2 linked regions of the Niveibacterium microcysteis genome follow. The protein of the gene in region 1 interacts with the protein of each later gene in a pairwise test. Links are inferred from orthologs where the notes say so. Each region holds a gene or a part of one and is shown on either strand. Other genes may lie near its edges. The genes, in order: ctaD and JY500_RS16275.

What was found.
Region 2: the proteins of ctaD (region 1) and JY500_RS16275 interact in binary tests that used the Escherichia coli proteins (3 or more experiments, as listed by UniProt). The link is inferred for Niveibacterium microcysteis from one-to-one orthologs.

Annotation. Positions count from the first base shown.
Region 1 is NZ_CP071060.1:617,334-626,462, forward strand. The notes cover bases 496-3,418. They hold ctaD (cytochrome c oxidase subunit I), read left to right. Parts: upstream 496-1,128; coding sequence 1,129-2,709; downstream 2,710-3,418. Other genes in these bases: coxB (cytochrome c oxidase subunit II), read left to right, coding at 496-1,096; JY500_RS02840 (cytochrome c oxidase assembly protein), read left to right, coding at 2,831-3,391; JY500_RS02845 (DUF2970 domain-containing protein), read left to right, coding at 3,388-3,418. Also shown: more of coxB, read left to right, coding at 251-495; more of JY500_RS02845, read left to right, coding at 3,419-3,591; JY500_RS02850 (cytochrome c oxidase subunit 3), read left to right, coding at 3,632-4,480; JY500_RS02855 (DUF2909 domain-containing protein), read right to left, coding at 4,493-4,687; JY500_RS02860 (SURF1 family protein), read left to right, coding at 4,686-5,450; JY500_RS02865 (hypothetical protein), read left to right, coding at 5,440-5,976; JY500_RS02870 (COX15/CtaA family protein), read left to right, coding at 5,982-6,995; cyoE (heme o synthase), read left to right, coding at 6,976-7,872; JY500_RS02880 (SCO family protein), read left to right, coding at 7,872-8,456; JY500_RS02885 (FecR family protein), read left to right, coding at 8,585-9,129. UniProt on the Escherichia coli protein: Cytochrome bo(3) ubiquinol oxidase is the terminal enzyme in the aerobic respiratory chain of E.coli that predominates when cells are grown at high aeration.
Region 2 is NZ_CP071060.1:3,571,423-3,583,903, reverse strand. Bases 487-3,408 are described here. They hold JY500_RS16275 (methionine aminotransferase), read left to right. Parts: upstream 487-1,331; coding sequence 1,332-2,486; downstream 2,487-3,408. Other genes in these bases: JY500_RS16265 (sensor histidine kinase), read left to right, coding at 2,796-3,408; JY500_RS16270 (PP0621 family protein), read left to right, coding at 2,545-2,784; JY500_RS16280 (putative bifunctional diguanylate cyclase/phosphodiesterase), read right to left, coding at 487-1,187. Also shown: more of JY500_RS16280, read right to left, coding at 1-486; more of JY500_RS16265, read left to right, coding at 3,409-4,325; JY500_RS16260 (sigma-54-dependent transcriptional regulator), read left to right, coding at 4,322-5,704; 1,6-anhydro-N-acetylmuramyl-L-alanine amidase AmpD, read left to right, coding at 5,780-6,310; JY500_RS16250 (ribonucleoside-diphosphate reductase subunit alpha), read left to right, coding at 6,556-9,411; JY500_RS16245 (ribonucleotide-diphosphate reductase subunit beta), read left to right, coding at 9,784-10,899; JY500_RS16240 (hypothetical protein), read left to right, coding at 11,038-12,381. UniProt on the Escherichia coli protein: Shows aminotransferase activity with methionine and histidine as substrates, and to a lesser extent also with phenylalanine.

The sequences.
Region 1 (9,129 bases):
AGATGGATATGGCGATGCAGCATGTGCGGCAATGCAACACATTGATATGAATCAACATTTGTTGCTGCGAGCGCCCTCGCTGTGGCACCATCAAAACCGAACGCGGCGGGGCGGCCCGAAAGGGCGTCGTTCCCCCGCGCGGGAGTTGGAGTTGCGGCAAGCGGTCGTGTGAGGCGTCGCGAGGTCGGGTGCTCACGGACTGCAAAGCTGTCGTCAGAAGCAGCACTCATCCGGTGTTTTTCGAGGACCCATGAGGCATACCACTCGCGCATCAGTTCCACTGGCAATGGCGTTTGTCGCCAACGCCGCGTCGGCAGCCGACGCACGTTACAACCTCCAGCCCCCTGTCACCGGCATTGCCGAACAGATCTACGGCATGCATTCGATGATGCTCGTGATCTGCCTGGTGATCTTCGTCGGTGTCTTCGGCGTGATGTTCTGGTCGGTGTTCCGGCACCGCAAATCGAAGGGCGCGGTTGCAGCCCATTTCCACGAGAACACAGCGGTCGAGATTGCCTGGACTGTCGTGCCGGTGCTGATTCTGCTCGGCATGGCCTACCCGGCGACGAAGACGGTGATCTCGATGAAGGACACGTCAAACCCGGACATCACGATCAAGGCCACCGGCTACCAGTGGATGTGGGGTTACGACTACCTCAAGGGCGAGGGCGAGGGCGTGCGCTTCATCTCCACGCTGTCCACGCCGCGCGACCAGATCGAAGGCGGGGCGGCCAAGGGCGCCAACTACCTGCTCGAAGTCGATAACCCGGTGGTCGTGCCGGTGGGCAAGAAGATCCGCATCCTCACCACCGCGAACGATGTGATCCACGCCTGGTGGGTGCCGGCCTTTGGCGTGAAGCAGGACGCGATCCCCGGCTTCATCCGCGACACCTGGTTCCGTGCCGAGAAGGAGGGCGTGTATCGCGGCAACTGCGCCGAACTGTGCGGCAAGGAGCATGGCTTCATGCCGATCGAGGTGCATGTGGTGTCTGCTGCGAAGTACGCCGAATGGGTTGCGGCGCAGAAGAAACGCATGGCCGCTGAAGCGCAGCCCGCGGCCCCGCAGGCATCTGCCAACACGGCCGCGGCCGGTTGATCACGCACCGATTCCGAGACAGGAGCTAGAGCATGAGTGCGGTCCCACACGGCCTGGAACACGGACATGACCACCATCACCCGAGCGGGTTGATGCGCTGGATTCAAACCACGAATCACAAGGACATCGGCACGATGTACCTGATCTTCAGCTTCATCATGTTCCTCTCCGGGGGCGTGATGGCGCTGACGATCCGTGCCGAACTCTTTCAACCTGGCCTGCAGGTGGTGCAGCCGGAGTTTTTCAACCAGCTCACCACCATGCACGGGCTGGTGATGGTATTCGGCGCGATCATGCCGGCCTTCGTCGGCTTCGCGAACTGGCAGATCCCGCTGATGATCGGCGCGAGCGACATGGCCTTCGCGCGGATGAACAACTGGAGCTTCTGGCTGTTGCCGCCGGCTGCGATCCTGTTGGTGGGGTCGTTCTTCGTGCCGGGCGGAGCATCGGCGGCTGGCTGGACGCTTTACGCGCCGCTGTCGATCCAGATGGGCATGGGCATGGACATGGCGATCTTCGCGGTCCACATCATGGGCATCAGCTCGATCATGGGCGCCATCAACATCGTCGTCACGGTGCTGAATATGCGCGCCCCTGGCATGACGCTGATGAAGATGCCGCTGTTCTGCTGGACCTGGCTGATCACCGCCTACCTGCTGATCGCCGTGATGCCGGTGCTGGCGGGGGCCGTGACGATGATCCTCACGGATCGGCACTTCGGTACCAGCTTCTTCAACGCGGCCGGTGGCGGTGATCCGGTGCTCTACCAGCATGTGTTCTGGTTCTTCGGGCACCCCGAGGTGTACATCATGATCCTGCCGGCCTTCGGCATCGTCTCGCAGGTGATTCCGACCTTTGCGCGCAAGCCCCTGTTCGGCTATGCCTCGATGGTCTACGCGACGGCGTCGATCGCAATTCTCTCCTTCATGGTGTGGGCACACCACATGTTCACGACCGGCATGCCCGCGACCGGCCAGTTGTTCTTCATGTACGCAACGATGCTGATTGCGGTGCCGACGGGCGTGAAAGTGTTCAATTGGGTCGCGACGATGTGGCGCGGCTCGATGACCTTTGAGGCGCCGATGCTGTTCTCGGTCGGCTTCCTGTTCGTGTTCACGATGGGCGGATTCACCGGGCTGATCTGCGCGATCGCGCCGATCGACATCCAGATCCAGGATACGTATTACGTCGTGGCGCACTTCCACTATGTGCTGGTGGCCGGCTCACTGTTCGCGCTGTTCTCCGGCGCCTACTACTGGCTGCCGAAATGGACCGGGCACATGTATGACGAGCGCCTCGGCAAGCTGCACTTCTGGTGCTCGATCATCTTCTTCAACATCACCTTCTTCCCGATGCACTTCCTCGGCCTGGCCGGCATGCCGCGGCGCATTCCGGACTACAACCCGATGTTCGCGGACTTCAATGCCATCGCCACGATCGGCGCCTTCGGGTTCGGGCTTTCACAGCTGATCTTCCTCTTCACGGTCATCAAGTGTGTGCGCGGTGGCGAGAAGGCCGCAGCCAAGCCTTGGGATGGTGCCGAGGGGCTTGAGTGGACGGTGCCGTCGCCGGCGCCGTACCACACCTTTGAAGAGCCGCCTCAGGTCAAGTGAGTCGCAACATGGCCAAGCGGAGCGCAACGCGCAGCAACCTGAAGACGGCACTGGGGCTGGGATCGATCGCCCTGGTGTTCTTCTTCGGCGTGATGCTCAAGTACTGGCTGCAGAACCACCAATGAGCTCACTGGAACGCGCCTCCGAGAATCGTCGTCTGCTGCTGCGGCTGGCCGTGGCTGCGGTCGCGATGTTCGGTTTCGGCTTTCTTCTGGTGCCGTTCTACAACACGATCTGTGAGGTCACTGGCATCAATCGCCTGATGAAGGCGGATGCGCAGGCGGCCAACAGCCAGGTCGATGCCTCGCGCACGTTGATCGTCGAGTTCGACGCCAACACCCACGCGTTGCCGTGGCGCTTCTCGCCGCAGCAGTCGAGTGTGAGCACGCACCCCGGCGCACTGGTGCGGGTGGATTACGTGCTCGAGAACACCACGGACAAAACGGTGGTGGGGCAAGCGATCCCGAGCTATGGGCCACGCGTCGCCGCGCAGTACGTGAAGAAGCTCGAGTGCTTCTGTTTCCAGCAGCAGACCCTGGCGCCACACGAGCGCCGAGTCATGCCGGTGGTTTTCGTGGTGGACGCGGCGCTGCCGGCTGAAGTGAATACCGTGACCTTGTCGTACACCTTCTTCGAGGTGGAAGGCGCTGCGCCTGTGGCCGCTGCGGGGCGGGCCGGGTGACGGCGACGCCGCGGGCTGGCTTCCTGGCAACGCTGCGTGCGGTGTTGTGGTCGTTCATCGGTGTGCGCAAACGACAGGATTATCAGCAAGACGCGAGTTCGCTGAATCCGCTTGCGGTGGTGGTGGCGGGCTTGATCGCGGGTGCGTTGTTCATCTTCACACTCGTGATGGTTGTGTCATGGGTTACGGCGTCGCCTTGAAGGCGCCGACATAAAACAGCATCGACAGGGAGACGCACAGATGAGCTCCACGCTCGAAAAGTATTTCGTACCCGAGCCCTCACGCTTTCCGATCTTCGGCTCCGCCGCCTTGTTGCTGATCGGTGCGGGTGCGGCGATGTGGCTCAACCGGGTATCGCCTGGCTCTTGGATGGTGGCGGCCGGTTTCGCGACGCTGATCTACATGCTGTTCGGCTGGTTCGGCCAGGTGGTGCGCGAATCCGAAGGCGGCAAGTACGGCGCACAGGTCGACCGTTCGTTCCGCTGGAGCATGGGCTGGTTCATCTTTTCGGAGGTGATGTTCTTTGCGGCCTTCTTCGGCGTGCTCTTCTATGTTCGCGTGCTGGCCTTGCCTGAGCTAGGTTCCGGCAAGTCCGCGATGCTGTGGGACGGGTTCAAGAGTGCCTGGCCCAATGCCGGCCCTTATGCGGAAGAGGCCTTCACGCCGATGGCCGCGTGGGGTATTCCGGCCATCAATACTGCGATCCTGCTCAGTTCCGGCGTCACGCTGACGTGGGCGCATTGGGGATTGTTGAAGGGCGCTCGCGGCCAGCTGATCAATGGGCTCGCGCTGACCGTGCTGCTCGGCGTGATCTTCCTGTGCCTGCAGGCGTATGAGTATCACCATGCCTACGCGGAGATGAACCTCACGCTGGCGTCCGGCATTTATGGCTCCACCTTCTTCATGCTCACCGGCTTCCACGGCATGCATGTGACGATCGGCGCAACGATGCTGATCGTGATCCTCGCACGCAGCATCAAGGGGCACTTCACGGCAGAACGCCACTTCGCCTTCGAGGCGGTGGCCTGGTACTGGCACTTCGTCGACGTCGTGTGGCTGTTCCTGTTCGTCGTCGTCTACTGGCTTTGACTGCGGGGGGACTCAGAGCCTGCCGTTGATCAGGCCGAAGTGATAGCTCGCCATCAGCAACAGGAATAGCAGCAAGGACATGCCAACCCGAATCGACAAGGCCATCGCGGTGCGCTGACCGGCACCGCGGTCCTTGAGCAGGAAGCCCAGCGCGGAAGCCAGGCTTGCCACGATCAGCACCAGAAACACGATCACCAGAACGCGCATGTCTCACTCCGGAATGGTTGTCACGCAGTGTAGTTCAGCCCCGGCGGCGTCGGCCAGCCGGCGTGCGTCGCTGCGCCGCGCGCTGGCACTGCTGACTGGCCTGGCGTTCTGCGTGCTGTGTCTGGGTTTGGGGCGCTGGCAATTGCAGCGTGCCGAGTTCAAGGCAGCGCTCGCCGCTGCCCATGCTGCAGCAGGTTCGGCACAGCCGCTACCACCGTCTGCCGACGCGGCGCACTACGACGGCGCTCGTGTGGTGGTGAGCGGGAAGTGGTTGATCGACCGCACCGTCTGGATCGACAACCGAACCCACGCCGGCCGCGCAGGCGTCCATGTGCTTACGCCGCTCGCGCTCGCCGACGGCAGCTGGCTGTTCGTAAACAGGGGTTGGGCGCCCATGCCGGGCGATCGTCGTCAGTTGCCATTGCCGTCATTGCCAAGCGGCGCGGCACAGGCACTGATCGGGGTGGCGGTGCAGCCTGCGACCGGCGGCTACACGCTCGCGGGCGGCGATGCCCGCGACGCGCTGTGGTCGCGCATCGATGTTGCCCAGATGCAGCGGTGGGCAGGCGCAGCAAAGGTCTACCCGCTGGTGCTGCAACTCGAAAGCAATGTGGGTGATGGCCTCGTGCGCGAGTGGGCGCCACCTGCGTTCGGGCCGGAGAAGCACCGCGGGTACGCGCTGCAATGGTTCTTGCTCGCAGCCCTCGCTGCGGGGCTGACGCTGTGGTTTGGATGGAGGAGTTTGCGACGTGATGAAGCCTGACGCCCGCCGCACCTTGCTGCTGATTGGCGCGGTCTGTGCCGCCCCGGTCATCGCAAGCTACACGCTCTACTGGTTCGGCAGAGCGCCGACGGGCGCCAACTACGGCGAGCTGCTGCAGCCAGCGCCGTGGCAACCGGGCCGAATGGTCGAGCTCGGCGGCGCTGCGATCGAACCTGCAAGCCTGAAGGGCCGCTGGGTGATGGTCTACGCCGCGCCAGCGGCGTGCGACGCCGCCTGCCGGCACGACCTCTGGATCATGCGTCAGGTGCGCACAGCACAGGGCAAGGAGATGGAGCGCGTCGAGCGGGTCTGGCTCGTGACCGACGGCAGCGCGCCCAGTGCCGAATTGCTCGCAGAGCATCCGGGGCTGCGCGTGGTGCGCGCCGAGGCCGCCGCGGCGCCAGCAGGGCGGATCGAGATGGTCGACCCGCTGGGCAACCGGATGATGCGTTACCCGGCACAGCCTGAGCCGAAGCGGATCATCAAGGATCTGACCCGCATCCTGAAGTACTCGCGGCTGGGCTGAACGGCATGTTGCGCAGACTCGTTCTCGCCGCCCTCTCTCTGGCCTGCATCGTGATCGTGCTGGGCGCCTACGTCCGGCTGTCGGATGCGGGTCTCGGCTGCCCGGATTGGCCCGGTTGCTATGGCCAATTGAGTCCGCATCACGCGGCCGAAGCGATCTCTGCCGCGCAGGCCGACGCGCCACAGGGGCCGGTGTCGATGCCCAAGGCCTGGAAGGAGATGGTTCATCGCTATCTGGCGGCAACGCTTGGTCTGATGATCCTCGGCATTGCGATGCTGACCTGGCGCCGCCGTCGCGAGGGCGCGCCGCTGGGTCTTGCTGCGGCCATTGTTGGCGTGGTGATCTTTCAGGGGCTCCTGGGCAAATGGACGGTCACGCTCCTGCTGAAACCCGCGATTGTCAGCGGTCACCTGATCGGCGGCATGACCACCGCGGCGCTGCTCGCGTGGCTTGCCTGCCGGCTGGCGGGCTTGCGCCGCATCGACGTACCGCCGGCGCAAGCCTGGCTTGCCCGAGCTGCGTTTCTCGCGCTTGCGTGCCAGGTCGTTCTCGGCGGCTGGGTGAGCACGAACTACGCGGCACTGGCGTGCGCCGATCTGCCAACCTGTCACGGCCAGTGGTGGCCGGAGACCGACTTCCACAATGCGTTCCACCTCGTGCGCGAACTGGGCATGACAGCCAGCGGTGATCTGCTCTCAAACGCGGCGTTGACCGCGATTCACCTGAGTCATCGTGGCGGAGCGCTGGTGGCGGGGGCCTTGCTTGCCGCGCTGGCGATTGCGCTGCTGCGGCGTACCGCAACGCGCGGGCTCGGTGCGCTGCTGCTTGCAGCGCTGGTGCTGCAGATTTCGCTCGGTGCGGCCAACGTACTGTTGAGCCTGCCACTGCCGCTTGCGGTGATGCATAACGCCGGCGCTTTGGTGCTGGTGCTGGTGATGGTCCGGATCAATCACGCCGTGCGGCCGCGTGCCGTGGTGGTGCGTCGGGGGAGGTGCCTGAATGAGAACGCTCTCGCTTGAATTTGCTCAGCCACTGGCCGATCGTTTGCGCGCCTTCGGTGCGCTGACGAAATTCCGCGTCAACCTGTTGATCGTGTTCTGCGCGGTGATCGGCATGTTCCTCGCGGTGCCAGGGGGGCTACCCAATGCCGCGACGGTGATCGCCGCCACGCTGGGGATCGCTTGCGTGGCTGGCGCGGCGGCCGCGATCAATTGCCTCATCGAGCAGAAGATCGACGCCGTGATGGCGCGCACGCGCGCACGACCGCTGCCGCGCGGCGTGCTGACACCGGCTGAGACGCTGGCGTTCTCGGGCCTGCTGGGCGGCTTCGGTCTGACCGTGCTGTGGCAGGCGGTCAACCCCCTGACCATGTGGCTGACACTCGCGACCTTCGTCGGCTATGCGGTGATCTACACCGTGCTGCTGAAGCCCTACACACCGCAGAACATCGTGATCGGTGGCGCATCGGGGGCGATGCCGCCGGTGCTCGGCTGGGCCGCGGTGACCGGTGAGGTCTCGGCCGATGCCTGCCTCCTGTTCCTGATCATCTTCGCTTGGACGCCGCCTCACTTCTGGGCGCTCGCCTTGTACCGGACCCAGGAGTACGCCCGCGCCGGTTTGCCGATGCTGCCGGTAACCCACGGTTCGGAATACACCCGCTTGCAGGTGCTGCTCTACACCCTGATCCTGTTCGCGGTAACGCTGCTGCCGTATGCGACCAAGATGAGCGGCTTGCCCTACCTCGTCGCCGCTGTCGGTCTGGGCGCTGGCTTCATCCGCTATGGCTGGCGACTCTGGGTGGACTACTCGGACGCACTGGCGCGGCGCGCCTTCCGCTATTCGATCGTGTATCTTTCAGCGCTGTTCGCCGCCCTGCTGATCGACCACTACCTGTGATGCGCCGCCGCTTTCTTGCCGTGCTCGCAGCCGCCCTGTTAGGCGGCTGCGGCGTTTCTGACGCCCCGAAATTCCACGCCACCGACATCACCGGGGCGGACTATGCGAAAGCCTTTACGCTGACCGACCAGCATGGCAAACCGCGCACGCTCGCCGAATTCAAGGGCAAGGCGGTCACCGTCTTCTTTGGCTACACCCAATGCCCGGACGTCTGCCCGACCAATCTCTCGACGATGGCTCAGGTCGTGAAGCTGCTGGGGGCCGATGGCGAGCGCCTGCAGGTGGTCTTCGTCACGGTTGATCCGGAGCGCGATACCCAGCAACTGCTGTCCGAATACATGCCCGCCTTCCACCCCACTTTCCTCGGCCTGCGGGGTGATGCCGCAACGACCGAGCGTGTGATGAAAGACTTCCGCATCTTCGCGCAGAAGCAGGGGGACATCGCGGGCGGCAACTACACGGTGGATCACACTGCCGGCACCTATGCCTACGATCCGCAGGGTCGTTTGCGGCTGTACATCCGCCACGGCGAGACACCGCAGAACATCGCCGACGATCTGCGCCTCCTGATCGCGGGCAAGTAAGCTTCACCGACTGTTACAACTCGCAGCCCCGCCGCCGTCAGCTACGCTGAACAGTGAGGCGTTGAGCGTGTACGCCCGCCAAGTCGGCGTGGCGATTCTGGTACGCGCGCGGCGCGTTGGGGGCTTTCATGCGGGAGTGGCGAGCAGACGGCGGCTTGCGTTGGGTGTGTGCGCTCATCGGCGCGCTCTGCCTCATGGCGCAGGCATCGGCCGAGGTGCCGGACCCGCCGGGGCGGGTCGGCCGGGTCAGCTATGTCGAAGGTCGGATCGAGGCATGGACAGCCGATAGTCAGGACTGGGCACCGATCAATGTGAACATGCCGGTAACGTCCGGCATCGGGCTCTGGACCGCGACGGATGGTCGCGCAGAAGTCCGTATCGGGAGTACTTCGGTTCGGCTGGATGCCGATTCACAACTCAATTTTGACCGCGTCGACGATGCAGCCATCGCGCTTGAAGTGCGACGCGGCGTGGCACGTGTGCGCCTGCGCAGCCTGCCGGATGACGATCAGCTCGTGATGAGTGCCGGTGGTGTGCGTGTCGAGGCGCAACGCGCGGGCGACTATGCTCTGGAGTACGACCCTGGCTCACGCCGTGCCTGGGTCTCCGTGTTTGCCGGCCGTGCGCGTGTCAGCGGAATTGCCGAGCGGCTTACCGTGCTTGCCGGCCAACG
Region 2 (12,481 bases), 3.0 Mb from region 1 along the record:
GCGATCCGCGCGACGATGGCGCCGGGCATCCGGTCGCGCAGACGAAGGGCGACGGCCAGCAGCAGCTTGTCACCGAACTTGTGCCCGAGTGCGTCGTTGGTCTCGGCAAACTCGTCGATGTCGACCAGCGCGACGGTCGATTCGTTCTTGCGGTTGCCCTGCAGGCGCTCGTCAATGCACTGAAGGAAGCGCACCCGGTTGGGCAGGCTGGTAAGGGCGTCGACGTAGGCGATGTTCTGCAGGCGGCTGAACAGGGCGGTGTTTTCGAAACCGGCGGCAATGTTGGTGCAGAACACCTCAAGCAGGTGGCGGTCGATTTCCTCGATCGCGTGCGTGCTTTCCAGATAGACGGCGATTCGGCGACCCGAGCCGTTGAGCAACAGCGTTGTGGAGCCCTGGTCGTATTGGTTCTTGCCCGATGCGAGGGCGCGGTTGAGGTGCTCCCGCACCACACGATCCGGGATGTCGCGGATCGATTGGTTGATCAGCCCGCTGAACTTGCCTCCGGCCGCAACGACCTGAACACCGTCGTCGCCGCTGCCGTTTTCCTGCGCACAGATCAGCCCCTCGGGCGGTAGCCGCAGCAGGGCCGCAAGTTGCGTGATGACACCGGCGGCGAAGCCCTGGATGCCACGCAGCTCCATCAGCTCGCCACTGGCTCGCACGATCATGTCCAGCCCGCGGCGGTTCGCGTTGATCGCGCGGATCTGGTCGTAGGACCGGATCGCAACCGTCAGCGTGGTGTAGAGCCGCGTGTGGGTGAGTTCGGACTTGGTCTTGTAGTCGTTGATGTCGTAATCGCGGATCGCCTGGATTTCCGGCGCATAGCCGGGCTGCCCGGTGCGCAGCACGATGCGCGTTTCCTGCAGGCCCAGTTCTTCGCGGATGATGTGCACGAGGTTCAGGCCGGCGTTCTCGCTTTCCATCACCACATCAAGCAGGATCACCGAAATGTCCTGCTCGCGCCGCAGGAACTGCACCGTTTCGGCGGCGCTGTAGGTGTGCAGGAACTCCAGCGGGCGCCCGAGGATCGGTGTGCCCTTGAGTGCGAGCTCCGTCGATGCGTGAACATCCTGGTCATCGTCGACGATCAGAACGCGCCATACCGCCGCCGCGCCATGTTCGACATCGTCATCGCCTTCCGGCGCAAAGACCAGCTCGTCATCCGCCGCCAAAAGATCGGTCACCGCTATCTCCCCGGTGTGGTAGGGCTCTTTGCCGATTCAGAGCCTCTCTTCTCACGTCTACGGACGCGTAGCCCGCGACTTGAGGCTCCTGCGCAAGCTTACGCCGGAATAGACTTGCGGCTCTAGCGTGCGAGGAGAGTTGGTTTGGATACTCCAGTTCCGATCGATAGCCGGTTGCCCGATGTGGGCACCACCATCTTTACCGTGATGTCGCGGCTCGCTCAGGCTTGCGGCGCGATCAACCTGTCGCAAGGCTTTCCGGACTTCTCGCCCGATCCCGCGCTCGCCGCCGCGGTGTCAGAGGCCATTGCTGCCGGCCATAACCAGTACCCGCCGATGGCCGGCTTGCCGGCGCTGCGCGAAGCGATCGCGCACAAGCTGGAGGGCGAATACGGCGCGCGGTATGAGCCCGAGTCCGAGATCACGGTGACGGCGGGCGCGACACAGGCCCTGTTCACAGCCATTGCCGCGCTGGTGCAGCCGGGCGACGAGGTCATCGTGTTCGAGCCGGCGTATGACGCGTACGGCCCGGCAGTGCGGTTGCAGGGCGCGCAATTGCGGGGGATCCCGCTGCGTGCACCGGACTGGCGTCCGGACTGGGATGCCTTCAAGGCAGCACTGAGCCCGCGCACGCGGCTGGTGATCGTGAATACACCGCACAACCCGACGGGCTCGATCTGGCCGCGGGAAGACATGCTGCAGCTCGCTGCGCTACTCGATGGGTCGCGCGTCTGTGTGCTGTCCGACGAGGTCTATGAGCACATGGTCTTCGACGGCGCCGAACACCAGAGTGTTGCCCGCCATCCAGCGCTCGCGTGCCGGGCGATCGGCGTGTCGAGCTTTGGCAAGACCTATCACGTCACCGGTTGGAAAGTCGGCTACGTCTTTGGCCCGGCAGCGCTGATGGCCGAATTCCGCAAGGTGCACCAGTTCAACGTCTTCACCGTGAACAGTCCGGCTCAAGCCGCCTTTGCGACGGTTGCGGGGCGGCCAGAGACCTGGCGGGGGCTGGCCGCGTTTTACCAGACGAAGCGCGATCGCCTGCGCGCACAGTTGGCCACAAGCAGGCTGCGCCTGCTGCCGTGCGCTGGCACCTACTTTCAGCTGGTCGACTACCGTGCGATCTCCGATCTGCCGGACGTTGCGTTCGCCGAATGGCTCACGCGCGAAGCCGGCGTAGCGGCCATTCCGGTTTCGGTGTTTTCGCGCGAGCCCCGCGACGAACGCATCGTGCGGCTTTGCTTCGCCAAGCAGGACGCGACACTGGATGCTGCGGCCGCGCGCCTTGCAGCCCTCTGAGCGCCCATGCACCGGGTGGTAAACTCGGCGGCTTCTGCATCGCGATGGGGCGCCTGACGTGGGCAAAATACTCCTCTTCCTGCTGGGCATCCTTGCTATCTGGTTGCTGCGCCGCAAATTCGATGGTGGCGCATCGCGTCCCCGCCGCGGCAATCCGGCCCCACAGCCACCGGCCGAACCCGAACGCATCACGGCTTGCGCACAGTGCGGCCTGCATGTGCCGGAAAGCGAGGGTGTGATGGAGGGCGGCCACTTCTACTGCAGCGACGCGCACCGCCAACTCGGCCCGCGCGCCTGATGGGGGCCGGCATGCCACATGCCTGGCAGCCCGCTGAATCGCGCTGGGAATCGCTGCGCTACTACAGCCTCTACCGCCTGATCGTTGCGTGCGGCTTGATCTTCATTGGTCGCCTTTTCTTGCTGGAAAGCAGTAGCGGCGAGTGGACTTGGGTTGTTGCGGGTTACCTATTGGCGGCGGTGATCCTGCTCTACTTCCTGCGCGCAACGCGGGCACCCTTCGAGTGGGTGGTGAACACCCACATCACGATCGATATCGTGGCGCTCAGTGCGCTGATGTACCTAGGCGGAGGTCACAAGGGTGGCCTGCCCTACATGATGATGGTGGTGGTTGCTGCCGGCGGACTGCTCGGCGAAGGGCGCCTGGTCTTCTTCTATGCGTCCTTGGCCTCTGTGGCGGTGCTCGCGGTGCAAGGCCTGCGTTCGCTGACTCTCGACAGCGAGGCGGTTGCCGACATCACCGCGGTGGGTTTTGTCTGCATTGGCTTTTTTGCAGTTGCGACCGTGGCGCGCCTGCTGGCGACCCGCGCGCTGGCCAACGAAGCGCTTGCCCATCAGCGCGGTGCTGCGCTGCGTCGTCAGGAGCGCGTGAACGAGCAGATCATTGCCGATCTGCACGATGGTGTGCTCGTGCTCGGCGCCGATGGCGTGGTGATGCAGGCCAATCGCAAGGCGGCCGAGTTGTTGGGGGATTTGCCCCATATTGGCCTACCGATTGACGTACTGTCCCCCGAGCTTGCGGCTGCGGTGGTGAGTGGCGACGCGGAGGTTCGCGTTGGCGAGGCCGGCAGCCAGGTGCGCGTGCGCACCCTGCGATTGGGCGAGCAAGGCGATACGATTGTCTATCTTGAAGATCTTGAGCGCATCGAGCGCGAGGCACAGCAAATCAAGCTTGCGGCACTCGGGCGCCTGACCGGCGGGATCGCGCACGAGATCCGCAACCCCTTGGCGGCGATCAGCCACGCCAGCGAACTCCTTGGCGAAGAGAAGCGCGCCGAGATGCAGCAGCGCCTGACGCGCATCATCCACGACAACACGCGGCGCATCGATCGCATGGTGCGCGACGTGCTGGAACTTGGGCGCCGCGATCGCGCGACCCCGGAGACCATTCCACTGCTTGCCTTCGCCCGCACCTTCTTGGATGAACAGGTCAGCTACGAGGGGCTCGATCCGGCGCTTGTCGAATTGGAGGGCGATGCGGCGTTGCGCGTGCGCTTCGACCGTATTCACCTGCAGCAGATTCTTTGGAACCTGCTTGGCAACGCTCGCCGTTTTGCGAGCGGCGCGCCGGGCAGCGTGAGAATCCAGGTGCTCGCGGGCGGTGAAGACCAGGTCATGCTCGAAGTCGTGGACGATGGTCCCGGCGTGCCGCCGGAGTCGCGCTCACGGGTGTTTGAACCCTTCTTTACGTCCGATCCACGCGGTACCGGGCTTGGGCTCTATATTGCGCGAGAGTTGGCGCAGGCCAATGCGGCCGAACTTGAGCTCTGCGAATCTCGCGGTGGCGCGCATTTCCGATTGATGGCCAAGGGGGTTGCATGAGCAGTGCAAGTGAGCGACGCAGCCACATCGATGCAGCGGTACTGATTGTCGATGACGAGGCGGATATCCGTGAATTGCTGGAGCTGACGCTTCTGCGCATGGGGCTTGGTGCCGACGCGGCTGGAACGCTGGCCGACGCGCGCGCATTGCTGGCGGAGCACCGCTACAAGCTGTGCTTGACCGACATGCGCCTGCCGGACGGCGATGGCCTCACACTGGTGCGAGAAATTGCGCAGCACCATCCAGAACTGCCAGTGGCGGTGATCACGGCCTACGGCAGCATGGAGAACGCAGTCACCGCGTTGAAGGAGGGGGCCTTCGACTACCTCTCCAAACCCGTTTCGCTTGAACAACTGCGAGCCCTGGTCAAATCGGTCTTCGATCTGCCGAAGCGCGCGAGTGAATCACGCCCGGTCGGCGCCAGTTCGTTGACCGGCGAGTCGCCCACCATGCTGCAAGTGCGCAGCATGATCGAACGTTTGGCGCGCAGTCAGGCGCCGGTCTATATCAGCGGTGAGTCGGGCAGCGGCAAGGAGCGCGCGGCGCGCCTGATTCACGAATACGGCCCGCGTGCCGCGAAGCCCTTCGTTGCGGTCAACTGCGGAGCGATTCCCGAAAATCTCATGGAGAGCGAGTTCTTCGGCTATCGCAAGGGAGCTTTTACCGGCGCGGATGCTGACCGCGATGGCTTCTTCCAGGCAGCCAACGGGGGCACCTTGTTCCTCGATGAAGTGGGTGACCTGCCGTTGCCCATGCAGGTAAAGCTTCTGCGTGCTATCCAGGAAAAGCGTGTGCGCCGTGTCGGCGACACGGCCGAGCAGCCGGTGGATCTGCGCATCATCAGCGCGACGCACCGCAATCTGAAGGAGCTCGTGGATCAAGGGCGGTTCCGGCAGGATCTGTTCTACCGCCTCAACGTCATTGAACTGCGCATGCCAGCGCTGCGCGAGCGGCGTGAGGACATCCCGGCCCTGGTCGATGCCTTGCTTGGGCGATTGGCCCAGGAGGCGGGCTTGCCTGTGCCGCGTGTTGACGCCGCTGCGAACGCCGCCTTGTTGGCCTATGCATTCCCGGGCAACGTGCGCGAACTGGAGAACATTCTTGAACGCGCGTTGGCCTTGCATGGCGGCCAATGCATTACGGTCGAGGATCTTCACCTCGAACCGCGCGAGGAGGAGGCCGGTCCGCACGGCATTCCGGGTGGCGGCGTTGCCCTGGAGCGGGAATCCCTGCAGGACTATCTCGACCGCGTCGAGCGCCAGGCCATCAACGAAGCCATCGCCAAGACCGATGGCAACCGCACGGCCGCGGCGCGGCTTCTGGGCGTGACCTTCCGTTCGCTGCGCTACCGCATGGAGCGGCTGGGGATGAAGGAGTAATCGGCGGTGTTCCTGAAGCTGCGCGGTGAGCCGATCGCGAGTTCACCGACCCCCGCCAAGCCGACGCTGAAGGGCATCGATGCGGAGGGTTTTCTTCCCGATGCGCGCTTCGTCGCGTCGCCCAATTTTGACGCCCGCCCGGCGGGCTGCACCATCGATCTGATCGTCATCCATGCGATCAGCCTGCCCCCGGAGTGCTTCGGTGGTCCGGGCGTAGAGCAGTTGTTCACCAACTGCCTCGACCCACTCGCCCATCCGTACTATGCGGGCATTCACCATCTCCGCGTGTCATCACATTTCCTGATTCGGCGAGACGGCTGCATCGAGCAGTTCGTGCCGACCATCCAGCGCGCATGGCACGCAGGTGTATCGAGCTGGGGTGGCCGCGAACGCTGTAATGATTTTTCGATCGGTATCGAGCTTGAAGGCAGCGACACGCAGCCCTTCGACGCAGCGCAGTACCCCGCCTTGGCAGAGCTGATCCGTGCCATCGTACGGCGCCATCCGATCAGCGACATCGCCGGGCATTGCGACATTGCCCCTGGGCGCAAGACAGACCCCGGTCCCTTCTTCGACTGGCCGTTGCTCGCCACGCTTCTGCGCTGATTACCCATTTTGTTCGCCGTTTTATCGCGCCGCGCGAGGGCTTTACACGCCTCATGGCTGCAGCGTTTGAGGCCCGCACGGTGCTTGTTCTTGTCGCATCGCGACAATTTTGTTTCTTGCATGAAATGGGGTGAGGTAACTAGAATTAGTCGGGTATATGGATCGTCATACTAGATCTAGTAGGTCAATAACCGAGTGCGCTGCCGGAGCAGTTTTCCAGGCAACCCCGACAACAGGAGAGATCGATGCAGGTCATCGCCAACGAAGCGGTCGCCAACCCGGCGCTATCCGCGCTGCCGCATGATGCCGCCAGCGAGGCGGAACGCTATGCCGATTACAAGATCATTCGCCGTAACGGAGCGGTGGTCGGATTCGAGCCGTCCAAGATTGCGGTTGCGGTCACCAAGGCCTTCCTCGCCGTCGAGGGTTCTCATGGCGCCGTCTCGGCGCGTGTGCGCGAGGTGGTCGGCAGCCTTACCGAACAGGTCGTGCGCGCACTGGTGCGTCGCCAGCCGCACGGCGGCACGTTCCACATCGAAGACATCCAGGATCAGGTCGAACTTGCGCTGATGCGTTCGGGCGAGCACGACGTCGCGCGCGCCTATGTGCTGTACCGCGAAAAGCGCGCTGCCGAGCGTGCGCAGAAGGCGAAGGCAACGCCGCCGGCCGCGGCGTTGCATGTCACGCACCGCGGCGAACGCAGGCCGCTGGACCGCGCCGAGCTCGCCGATCTGGTTGCGGCCGCCTGCGCTGGCCTTGGCGAGCAGGTGCAGCCCGAGGCGATCCTCGAAGGCGCACTGCGCAACCTTTACGACGGCGTGCCTTTGGACGAAGTGCGCAAGGCGCTGATCCTAGCCGCCCGCACGCTGATCGAGAAGGAACCGGCCTACGACTACGTCACCGCACGGCTGCAACTGCATGTGATTCGCGACGAGGTGCTGGGCGAGGAAGTTGCCCACGCCGCAATGGCCACGCGCTACGCGGAGTATTTCCCGCGCTACGTGAAGCTGGGTATCGAGGCTGAACTGCTCGACCCGAAGCTCGCGCAGTTCGACCTCGCGCGCCTGGGCGCGGCGATCGTCGCCGACCGTGACCTGAAGTTCGGCTACCTCGGCCTGCAGACGCTCTACGACCGCTACTTCCTGCACATCGAGGAGCGTCGTATCGAGCTGCCGCAGGTCTTCTTCATGCGCGTCGCGATGGGCTTGGCGCTGGGCGAGATTGACCGCGAGGCGCGTGCGATCGAGTTCTACAACGTGCTCTCGCAGTTCGACTTCATGAGCTCGACGCCGACGCTGTTCAACGCCGGCACACTGCATTCCCAGCTCTCGTCCTGCTACCTGACCACCGTGGATGACAGCCTCGACGACATCTACCAGGCAATCAAGGAAAACGCGCTGCTGCAGAAGTTCGCCGGCGGCCTCGGCAACGACTGGACGCCGGTGCGCGCACTCGGCGCGCGCATCAAGGGCACCAACGGCAAGAGCCAGGGCGTGATCCCCTTCCTCAAGGTCGTGAACGACACCGCGGTCGCGGTGAACCAGGGTGGCAAACGCAAGGGCGCTGTCTGCGCGTATCTCGAAACCTGGCACCTCGATATCGAGGAGTTCCTCGAGCTGCGCAAGAACACCGGCGACGACCGCCGTCGCACGCACGACATGAACACCGCGAACTGGATTCCGGATCTGTTCATGAAGCGGGTCATGGAAGGTGCCGAGTGGACGCTGTTCTCGCCCTCTGATGTGCCCGGTCTGCACGACAAGTTCGGCCGTGCCTTTGAAGAAGCCTACGTCGAGTACGAGCGCCGTGCGGACCGCGGCGACATCAAGCTGTTCCGCCGCATGCCGGCGCTGCAGCTGTGGCGCAAGATGCTGACGATGCTGTTTGAGACCGGGCATCCGTGGATCACCTTCAAGGACCCGTGCAACATCCGCTCGCCGCAGCAGCATGTCGGCGTGGTGCATTCGAGCAACCTCTGCACCGAGATCACGCTGAACACCTCCGACACCGAGATCGCAGTGTGCAACCTCGGCTCGGTGAACCTGCTCGCGCACCTGGGCAAGGATGGCGAGCTCGATCACGACAAGCTGCGCCGCACCATCCGCACCGCGATGCGGATGCTCGACAACGTGGTCGACATCAACTACTACGCGGTTGGCAAGGCGCGTAACTCGAACCTCAAGCACCGCCCGGTCGGCCTCGGTATCATGGGCTTCCAGGACTGCCTGCACGCCAAGCGCATCCCCTACGCCTCGGAGGATGCGATCGCCTTCGCCGATCGTTCGATGGAAGCGGTGTGCTACTACGCCTACTGGGCCTCGACCGATCTGGCCGAGGAGCGGGGCCGTTATTCGAGCTTCCGTGGCTCGCTGTGGGACCGCGGCATACTGCCGCTCGACAGCCTCAAGCTGCTGGCCGACGAGCGTGGCGGCTACTTGGAAGTCGATACCTCCAGCACGCTGGACTGGGACGCGCTGCGGCGCCGCATCGGCGAGGTCGGCATGCGCAACTCCAACTGCGTGGCGATCGCGCCGACTGCGACCATCTCCAACATCATCGGCGTCGACGCCTGCATCGAGCCGACGTACCAGAACCTCTACGTGAAGTCGAACCTCTCGGGGGAGTTCACGATCGCCAACGAGTCGCTGGTTCGCGATCTGAAGAAGCTCGGCTTGTGGGACGAGGTGATGGTCGCCGACCTCAAGTACTTCGACGGTTCGCTCGCGAAGATCGACCGCATTCCGGACGAGCTGCGCCGGCTCTACGCCACCGCGTTCGAGATCGAACCGAAGTGGATCGTCGAATGCGCCGCGCGGCGCGCGAAATGGATCGATCAGGCTCAGTCGCTGAACATCTACATGGCCGGCGCCTCGGGCCGCAAGCTCGATGAAACCTACAAGCTCGCGTGGCTGCGAGGCCTGAAGACCACCTACTACCTGCGCGCGCTCGGCGCGACGTCGGCCGAGAAGTCGACCGGCCGTGGCGGCGAGTTGAACGCGGTGCCCGTCAGTGGTGGCGTGAGTGCGGCGGCTGCGGAAGCGGTGTCCGAACCCGCGAAGTTCTGCAGCATCGACAACCCTGATTGCGAAGCCTGTCAGTAACGACGCATTGCGGTGATTGAGGCACGCCGCGCGACCGACATGTCGCGCGGCGCATCACCGGATCGTTGCGCATTGCCGTGCATCTGCATCGAGGTTTTGTCGCGAGTGAACTGTCGTCGCGCTGTCGAAAAAATCGTGCGATTGCTGCGCAGTGTGTTTGCTCTTTGCAACAACGATTCTTGGAGAGGCGCACGCAGCAAGGCTTTCAGGGCGTCGTCCGGAGAGCAAGCATTCATGCGGGTTTCCGCGGAGCGATCTCTTTCGGGTGACGCACAACTTCGCGGAAAGCCGCGCCAGCCGGGCTTCTCCGCGAATCATCTGCTTGCAGAATTTTGTTGATCGAATCGGAAAATTGAACTAAAGGATATTGGCATGCTGAATTTTGACGACGACCTCATTTCTGCAAATCGCACCCAGCCCCGCGTGGCTGAGGCAGGGGTATCGTCTTCGGTGGCAACGCATGACGAAGCGCGTCGTATCAACGTCGCAGACAAGCGCGTCATCAACGGTGCGACCGACGTCAATCAACTCGTTCCGTTCAAGTACAAGTGGGCGTGGGAGAAGTACCTCGCGACCTGCGCGAATCACTGGATGCCGCAAGAGGTGAACATGGCGCGCGACATCGCGCTATGGAAGGACCCGAACGGCCTCACCGAGGACGAGCGGCGTATCGTCAAGCGCAACCTCGGGTTCTTTGTCACTGCCGATTCGCTTGCCGCCAACAACATCGTGCTGGGCACCTATCGCCACATCACCGCACCGGAGTGCCGCCAGTTTCTGCTGCGCCAGGCCTTCGAAGAGGCGATCCACACGCATGCTTACCAATACATCGTCGAGTCGCTCGGACTCGACGAGGGCGAGATCTTCAACGCCTATCACGAGATCCCGACGATCCGTGCGAAGGACGAGTTCCTGATCCCGTTCATCGAGACACTCACCGATCCGAATTTCAAGACCGGCACGCCTGAAGCAGATCAGCAGTTGTTGCGTTCGCTGATCGTCTTCGCCTGCATCATGGAAGGGCTCTTCTTCTACGTTGGCTTTGCGCAGATTCTTGCGCTGGGCCGCCAGAACAAGATGACCGGCGCTGCCGAGCAGTACCAGTACATTCTTCGTGACGAGTCGATGCACTGCAATTTCGGCATCGACCTCATCAACACCATCAAACTCGAGAATCCACACTTGTGGACGCCGGCGTTCCGCGACGAGATCCGCACGCTCATGCAGCGTGGCGTCGAGCTCGAATACCGCTATGCCGAAGACACCATGCCGCGCGGCGTGCTGGGTCTGAACGCGTCAATGTTCAAGGAGTACCTGCGATTCATCGCTAATCGCCGTTGCCAGCAGATTGGCCTCGATGCGATCTATCCGGGCGCGGAAAATCCGTTCCCCTGGATGAGCGAAATGATCGACTTGAAGAAGGAGCGCAACTTCTTCGAGACGCGGGTGATCGAGTACCAGACGGGAGGGGCGCTGAGTTGGGATTAAGTCGCCAGGTGTCCTCCTCCGTTCCGGATTGGCTGTACGGTTTTTTCCAAACGCCGCACTTCAGTGCGGCAGCGGCGCGCCACACACGCGTGGTGACGTGCGCAATGACTGACCCACGACGCTACGATGGAGGGTGACATGGCAACAGCAAAAAGCAGTGACAAGACCAAGAAGGCGGCGGCCCCGAAGGCCGCCGCAAAGCCGGCGGCGAAAAAAGCTGCCGCCAAAACCGCAGCCAAGCCGGCGGTGAAGAAGGCAGCGGCCCCCAAGGCCGCCGCCAAGCCCGCCGCAAAGAAAGTTGCTACCAAAGCCGCGGCAAAACCGGCTGTGAAAGCTGCGGCCAAGCCCGCTGCAAAGGCTGCTGCTAAGCCCGCCGCCAAGAAGGCGACTGCTTCCAAGCCTGCGGCAAAGCCTGCGGCAAAGCCTGCGGCAAAGAAAGCTGTTGCGGCGAAGCCGGCTGCCAAGAAGGCCGCTGTCGCCAAGCCGGCAGCGAAGAAGACTGCGGTCGCTAAGCCCGCAGCCAAGAAGACCGCAGCGGCAAAGCCCGCCGCGAAGGTGACCGAGCGCAAGACCACGATCAAGCGTCCGGTCGCGACCAAGGCCGCGCCTAAGGCTGCAGCCAAGCCCGCCGCTAAGAAGGCGACTGTCGCCAAGGCTGCCGCTAAACCGGCTGCGAAGAAGGTTGCTGCGAAGCCGGCCCCGAAGGCCGCGCCGAAGGCGGCTGCGAAGGCCACCAAGCCCGCAGCCAAGCCCGCAGCGAAGAAGGCTGCGCCCAAGGCCGCCCCCAAGGCTGCGGCGAAACCGGCAGCGAAGCCCGCGGCCAAGAAGGTTGCAGCCAAGCCGGCAGCCAAGCCTGCCAAGAAGGCTGCAGGCGCCGCCGCGACCGTGAAGAAGGCTGTAGCGAAGGCCGAGAAAGCGGTCAAGAAAACCGCCGCCAAGAAAGTGACCGCCGCAAAAAAAGTGGTCGCGAAGGCTGAGAAGGCCGTCGAGAAAGTCGCCAAGAAGGCGGCCAGCAAGGCAACAGAAGTGAAGAAGGCTGTCACCAAGGTCGTCGCCAAGGCAGAAAAGGCCGTAGCGAAGGCGGTTGAAGGTGCTGCCAAGCCGGCAGCCAAGAAAGCGGCAGCGAAGCCCGCAGCGAAGAAGGCTGCAGCGGCCAAGCCCGCCGCGCCGAAGGCTGAGGCTGCAAAGCCTGAGGCTGCCAAGCCGGCCGCAGAGAAGAAGCCCGCTGAGAAAAAACCGGCGGTGAAAAAGCCGGCAGCGAAGAAAGCCGCCAAGCCGGCGGCGCCTGCGCCTGCCGCTGAGGCTGCGAAGCCGGCCGAACCGGCGAAAACCGCCGAGGCCCCGTCGGCCGACGCAGCCAAGCCTGCCGAGGCGCAGCCCGCAGCCGAAGCCAAGCCCTCCACGGCAGCAACGCCGGGGCTGAAGTCTTCGTTGAATCCGACAGCTGCCTGGCCGTTCCCGACGGGTTCGCGTCCGTCCTGACACAGGCTGTTTGTGTTGCAAAAAGGCACGTGCTTGCACGTGCCTTTTTTATTGGTTCTTACCGTGACGTGTGTCCAGGACACGCGCTTGCCAATGGTTT